2 regions of the Thalassospira sp. SM2505 genome follow, and region 2 is predicted to be linked to the other one. Evidence: riboswitches for the same ligand, from Rfam matches in the RefSeq annotation. Region 2 holds a riboswitch; the other holds the start of a gene.

Region 1 (3,490 bases), 1.2 Mb from region 2:
AAAGAACGGCCTTTTTGCGACGGGTCGCACGGCAAGCCATCAGGACAGCCTCGGCACAGGATGTTGCACCATCCCACATCGATGCGTTGGCCACATCCATACCTGTGATCGATGCTACCTGGGTCTGGAATTCGAACAGATACTGCAACGTGCCCTGGGCGATTTCCGGCTGATAGGGTGTATAGGCCGTCAGGAATTCACCGCGCTGGATGATGTAATCAACCGTTGCAGGAACATGGTGACGATAGGCACCTGCACCCAGGAAGCTTGGCACACTTGATGCGCCGATGTTTTTGGCGGCAAGCGCCTGCATGTCGCGTTCGACCTGCATTTCGCCAAGATGGCTGGGCAGATCAACCGGTGCATCAAGCAATGCGCCCTCGGGCACATCACAGTAAAGTTCATCGACTGATGACGCCCCGATGGTTTCAAGCATCACGGCGCGATCAGCGCGTGTCAGTGGAAGATAACGCATACTTACAGACCTTCGACGAAGTCTTTATAGGCTGCTTCATCCATCAGCTCGTCGAGCTGGGATTCATCAGTCAGCGACATTTTAAAGAACCAGCCATCGGTTTCCGGTGCTTCATTCACCAGCGCCGGATTGGCATCAAGTTCTTCGTTTACTTCAACAATTTCACCATCAAGCGGCGCATAAACATCACTTGCGGCCTTGACCGACTCAACGACGGCGGCATCGCCATCCTTGGTCAGTTTCTTGCCGATTTCCGGCAGCTCGACATACACGATGTCGCCAAGCGACTGCTGTGCGTAATCGGTGATGCCAACGGTTGCGATACCGTCTTCAAGCTCGATCCATTCATGTTCCTGCGAGAATTTCTTAGCCATTGTCTTAGTCCCTGTTGATCGTTTGTCTGCCGCGCGGCGATCCGCCGCACATTCTCAAGAATTACGGCGATTAGCCGCGGAAATAGCGATGCGGTGCGAACGGAAGTTCAACAACCTCTGCCGGACGGGCCTTGCCACGCACCATAAGATCGACCTTGGTACCCGGCTCGGAAAATTCAATTGCCACATATCCCATTGCAATCGGACCATCGACCGTCGGACCAAAACCACCGCTGGTGATTTCGCCGATTTCTTCGCCGTCGCTGTTCAGAATCGGGGTATGTTCGCGGGCGGGCGCCTTGCCTTCCGGCTTGATGCCGACACGTTTGCGGTCTGCACCATTTGCAAGCTGATCAAGGATGACATCCGCGCCCTTGAAGCCGCCCTCTTCACGACGGCGTTTGTTGATGATCCAGTTCAGATCGCCTTCAACCGGCGTCGTCGTGGTATCGATATCATTGCCATAAAGGCAAAGTCCGGCTTCCAGACGCAGCGAATCACGTGCGCCAAGACCGATGGCTTCGACTTCGTCCTCGGCCAGCAACTTGCGCGCAAGCTCCTCGGCACGGTCATTGGGAACGGAAATCTCGTAGCCGTCTTCGCCGGTGTAACCGGAACGGGTCACAAAGCAGGCGATCCCGGCAATCTCGATCTCGGCAAAACTCATGAATTTGAGATCGGCAACTTCCGGCGCAAAGCGTGCAAGAACCTTGGCAGCTTCCGGGCCCTGAAGTGCCATCAACGCACGATCATCAATCTCCTCAAGAGCAACACCATCACCAAGGTTGGCGCGCATGTGAACGATGTCGTCATCCTTGCACGCTGCGTTGATCACAAGAAACAGACTGTCACCGGCATTGGTGATCATAAGATCGTCAAGGATCGTGCCGTCATCCTGGGTAAAAGCCGAGTAGCGTGTGCGACCCGGTTTGAGGATCGCGATGTCTCCGGGCACGAGCTTTTCAAGCTCGGCCACACGGTTTTCACCGGTCAGGCGAACCTGCCCCATGTGTGACACGTCAAACAGGCCCGCTTTGGCACGGGTATGAAGATGTTCACCCTTAACGCCGAGCGGATATTGCACCGGCATATCATAACCGGCAAACGGCACCATCTTGGCGCCAAGTTCTACATGGAGGTCATAAAGGGCTGTTTTAAGCAGTTCGGTCTGATGATCGGCCATCAAGCTCTCCCGGACAGTCGTTGCGAAACATAGCCGACCAATGGCCAACCACATTCCCCCTCTGTCTTGGAGCCTGAAAGAATCACAGCCGACTTGTCGTGACGGTCTGCTTACATCTTCGGCGAGGCGGTCACCGGCATTCATTCTGATGCCGCCTGCTTTCCAGAGTCCCATCTCCCCGCGGTCCGTTTGCCTGAGAGTTTCCGGGGTGGTTGCTCCTTCGGCGTCCGCGCAATCCGTTATGGACCGTGGCACTCTCCCACGGGGATCACTTGGGTATGCGTCCTTATACGTATTTCAATCTCGGTCGACCAGCCCCAAAATTCAGGCAATCGTCAGACCGGAATTTCAACCTTGCGACGTCAGTTCGTCCCGAAACGACGATTATAGTCGAGCTGATCCGCACTTAGCTGGAAACCAAGGTAAATCTCGTAATCCGGTCCGGTCCAGACATCATCAAGTGGCACCGACAATGTTACCTGCTCGTCACGGAAACGAGCCATATTGAGGTTATCGGCAAACGGCATTGTGACATCAAACACCGATTTCTGCACAAAATTGCCCGCAGGATCACGAAGCGCCACGAAATATTTAAAGGACGCGCTGCGCTCCTGCGCAGCCGGGCCAAGCTCGGCGGTGATGATCGGACTGATGATGACATCAAGCGTCTTGTCACCCAGATCATAACCGCAATCACCAAGATAGCCCGTGAACTCGGCCTCGACGATCACATCGGTCAGATCCTTGCCCGCGCCATTGAACTGGACAAGCTTTGCGGTGTCCTTTGGCAGATAGGCAGCCGGGCACGTCGGAACGGGCTGCTCTTCAAACGGGTTACCGCTGCACGCAGCCAGCAATCCTCCAAGCGAGACCATACCTAATGCGCATACGCGCCGCAGTCCGTTACCGATTGTCATCCAAGCCTCTATCAAACCATCTGTTTTCTGACATGTGCAAGATCAGCACTGTCCGCGCGCAGTCTATTCTCTCACTTGAACGGGCACAACCCGCTTCGGATATTGTCACAAGATGAAAACATCAAAATCTGCGAAATTCATGGCTTCTCGATCCATGCTGAGTCATTGCGCCACAAGATCAGGCAGGTTATGTAACGAGAACGCTTGAATAACTGCGCCGGGACAGCCCGGCACATTTTGGAAACCGGACCCCGTATCATGTCAGATAAAGCCAGTCTTCGGATCGTTCTTGCCAACCCGCGCGGCTTTTGCGCCGGGGTAGATCGCGCGATTGAGATCGTTGAAAAGGCGCTCGAAAAATATGGTGCGCCGGTTTATGTCCGTCACGAGATCGTCCATAACAAATTCGTTGTCGACCGCCTGCGCGATATGGGTGCCGTTTTCGTCGATGAACTTGATGCTGTTCCCGATGGCGTACCGGTAATCTTTTCGGCCCATGGCGTACCGAAATCCGTGCCCGAAGCTGCCGAAACCCGCAAGC
Region 2 (3,490 bases):
GACAAGTTCGATAATGCTGCCGCCATAGGCCTCGATATTTGCCGGGCGGTCTTCGGGAAGATCGCGTGATGTCAGAACGATGGTGCGGCGAGCCTCGTACGGCCAGTCACCAAATTCCATGACCTGATCAAAGGTGTTTCTGCCAATGATCAATGTGCCAACGGAGTCCAGAAAGTCATCAAAGCCAAACTCGGCCGGATCATATTGATCCAGCCAGTCAACCGCACCATTGGTGCGCGCAATGAAGCCATCCAGACTGACCGCGATATATATGCGGAACAGCTTTTTGCCCATGTCTATGTCCAACCTTTGATGGGGTCTTTGCCCCTTTTTTTGGTTCACCGATCATAGCAGATTATCAACCGGGAGTGACAAGAAAGCAGAAACCGGCACTGTTTCCATCACCACCCGATTGTCAGAAACCGCTGTTTTCCGCCCTATTCTTCCGAACAGGGGTTAACATTCGACAACGTTGACATTAACCGCAAGCCCGCCCTGACTGGTTTCCTTGTACTTGCTTTGCATGTCGAGTCCCGTCTGGCGCATGGTTTCGATCACACGATCAAGCGAGACGGTGTGCTGTCCGTCGCCGCGCAATGCCAGACGTGCGGCATTGATCGCCTTGACCGCCCCCATTGTATTGCGTTCGATACAGGGCACCTGCACCAAACCGCCAATCGGATCACAGGTCAGGCCAAGGTTATGTTCCATCCCGATCTCGGCAGCATTTTCGACCTGTTCGGGTGTGCCGCCCAGAACGGCACAAAGTGCGCCCGCTGCCATCGAACAGGCAACACCGACCTCGCCCTGGCATCCGACCTCGGCTGCCGAGATCGAGGCACGCTTCTTGTAGATCGAACCGATTGCAGCAGCAGTTAAAAGGAATTCGCGAATTTTGGCCTGGCTGGCATTGGCCCCAAACCGTTCATAATAACGAAGTACCGCCGGGATCACCCCGGCTGCCCCGTTGGTCGGAGCCGTCACGACGCGCCCGCCTGCGGCATTTTCCTCGTTCACGGCAAGGGCATAAAGATTGACCCAGTCAATCACGGTCAAAGGATCGCGAAGGCCCGCCTCGGGTTTATCTGTCAGTTCGTGATAAAGCTTGGATGCACGCCGTTTCACATTCAGCCCGCCGGGCAAAATACCGTCCGTTTTGCAGCCACGATCAATACAATCCATCATCGCCCGATGCACGCGATCGACAAATTCATATGTCTCGTCCGGGCTGCGCCAGCTTTGTTCATTTGCCATCATGATTTCGGCAATCGAACGCCCTTCGCGCTTGCAGATCGCCATCAATTCATCGGCTGATCCGAACGGATGGGGCAATGTGATGTTATCACCGGAATATTCCGCCCCGCGATCATCACCAGACACAATAAATCCGCCGCCAACTGAAAAATATTCCTGTTCGTGGATTTTCACCCCGTCACGATCAAAGGCCGTGATCCGCATGCCATTGGGATGTTGCGGCAAGGTCTCGGTAAAATGGAAAACAAGATTGGTCTCGCGGTTAAAGGCCACCGGATGCTGCCCGTAAAGTTGCAGCTCGGAACTGGCATCAATTGCCGCCATGGTCGGGGCCACATCATCGGGATCCACACTGCGCGGACGTTGCCCTGAAAGGCCCATGATCACGGCGGTATCGGTCGCATGTCCCTTACCCGTCAGGGCAAGAGATCCATAAAGATCGACCACAACGCTGCCGGTTGCGCTCAAAAGATTGCGGGCTTCAAGTTCAAGGCAGAAGCGGTAACCCGCCCGCATCGGACCAACCGTATGCGAACTCGATGGGCCAATCCCGATGGTATAAAGATCAACAACAGAAAGGTTTACGTCTTGCACAGATCCGTCTTGCGATCCCGAAGCGGGACCGGTGGCGGTATGGGTGGTCATAAGGGCCTCCTTCACGGCTCTTGAACGCGCGAAATCTCGCGCCGTTTGCGAACCGGTGTCTTGCCCCCTCTGTCCCTTGACCTGAGATTGTGCGCCTGCCTGCCAAAAACAATGTCAGCCAACAGGTTTTCATCCTTCGGTGGAAACCGGGTGCCGGGCACAATGAACATGCACGCCATCCGTTTTCTCTCTCCAGAGCCTCTATCCGCGACGGTCCATCTGCCTGAGAGTTTTATGGGGCTATTGCTCCTTCGGCGCCGGCCATGCGGATGACCGGGCTCTCCCGTCGTGGTGCGAAACGCCATTTCTGCCGTCTCTGAGGATCACCGTTGGAACGCAGAGTATCTGTGTCTGCAAACCCTGTCAAAAAGCAGCTTTGCACCTGCAAAAAATTCCCGGCACGGGTACTGTTTCGCGGCCACATTCATGCTAAATTGCCGGAATTACGCATGTGCCTGTTGCGAGTAACGGTTGACCCACCCTGCCCGCGCAACAGGATTGATGGCGAACCGTCCCGTAAGTCACCATATTTACTGGTAATTATTTACGGGTAATTCAGCCTTTATCTCTATCAGTGGGGTTTATGAACGTGACTGTATCGAATTCCGTAAAGCGCCCGCGCCCGGTGGTGCTGTGCATTCTGGACGGCTGGGGTTATCGCGAAGAAACCAAGGACAACGCCGTTGCCTTGGCCAATACGCCTGTCTGGGATGCGCTTTATGCCAATAACCCGACCGGTTTCCTCAAGGCGTGCGGTCTGGATGTTGGCCTGCCCGAAGGCCAGATGGGCAATTCGGAAGTCGGTCACATGAATCTTGGGGCGGGCCGTGTGGTCATGCAGGAACTGCCCAAAATTGATGAAGCCGTCAAAACTGGCTCCATTGCCGATACCGACACCGTCAAAAAGATTATCGCGACCCTGAAAGACAGCAATGGCGTCTGCCACATTGCCGGTCTTCTGTCCGAAGGTGGCGTTCATTCCCATCAGGCCCATATGGCCGCCCTTGCTAAAATCATCGCGGGCGCTGATGTGCCGGTGAAAATTCACGCCTATCTTGATGGTCGCGACACGGCACCGAAAAGTGCTGCCAAATTCCTTGAAAAATTCCGCGCCCTGATCGGCGATGCCGACGTTGAAATCGTGACCGTTACCGGGCGCTATTACGCCATGGACCGCGACAACCGTTGGGAACGCGTCAGTCAGGCCTATTTCACGATGGTGCAGGGCAAAAATTACGCCGATGGCCGTACGGCTGAAAGTGCCGAAGCCGCCATTGCCAATGCCTATGCCAAAGACACCACCGATGAATTCGTTCTGCCGACAGTGATTGGTGATTTCGATGGCATCAAGGATGGCGATGGCCTGCTGATGACCAACTTCCGTGCCGATCGCGCCCGTGAAATCCTGGCAGCCCTGTGCGCTCCGGAATTCGATGGCTTTGATCGTGGCACGCCGGTCAAGTTCGCAGTACAGGCTGGCATGGTCGAATATTCGTCCGAACATGCCAAATACATGGATGCGATCTATCCGCCCCAGACCCTGCCGAACATCTTTGGCGAAGTGGTTTCCAAAGCCGGTCTGAAGCAGCTT

Evidence for each region. Region 2 has a riboswitch for glycine ahead of ACTU44_RS20805 (L-serine ammonia-lyase). Riboswitches for the same ligand answer to the same signal wherever they lie in the genome.
Region 1: it holds a riboswitch for glycine, as region 2 does, so the genes downstream of both, gcvT (glycine cleavage system aminomethyltransferase GcvT) here and ACTU44_RS20805 (L-serine ammonia-lyase) in region 2, are expected to answer to the same signal.

Annotation. Positions count from the first base shown of each region.
Region 1 is NZ_CM142731.1:1,019,238-1,022,727, reverse strand. It holds gene gcvPA (aminomethyl-transferring glycine dehydrogenase subunit GcvPA) at 1-475, opposite strand, end outside; gene gcvH (glycine cleavage system protein GcvH) at 478-849, opposite strand; gene gcvT (glycine cleavage system aminomethyltransferase GcvT) at 920-2,032, opposite strand; glycine riboswitch at 2,092-2,200, opposite strand; glycine riboswitch at 2,204-2,304, opposite strand; gene ACTU44_RS04555 (hypothetical protein) at 2,395-2,907, opposite strand; gene ispH (4-hydroxy-3-methylbut-2-enyl diphosphate reductase) at 3,208-3,490, shown strand, end outside.
Region 2 is NZ_CM142731.1:4,451,192-4,454,681, forward strand. It holds gene ACTU44_RS20800 (dihydrofolate reductase family protein) at 1-294, opposite strand, end outside; gene ACTU44_RS20805 (L-serine ammonia-lyase) at 457-1,899, opposite strand; glycine riboswitch at 2,101-2,195, opposite strand; gene gpmI (2,3-bisphosphoglycerate-independent phosphoglycerate mutase) at 2,483-3,490, shown strand, end outside.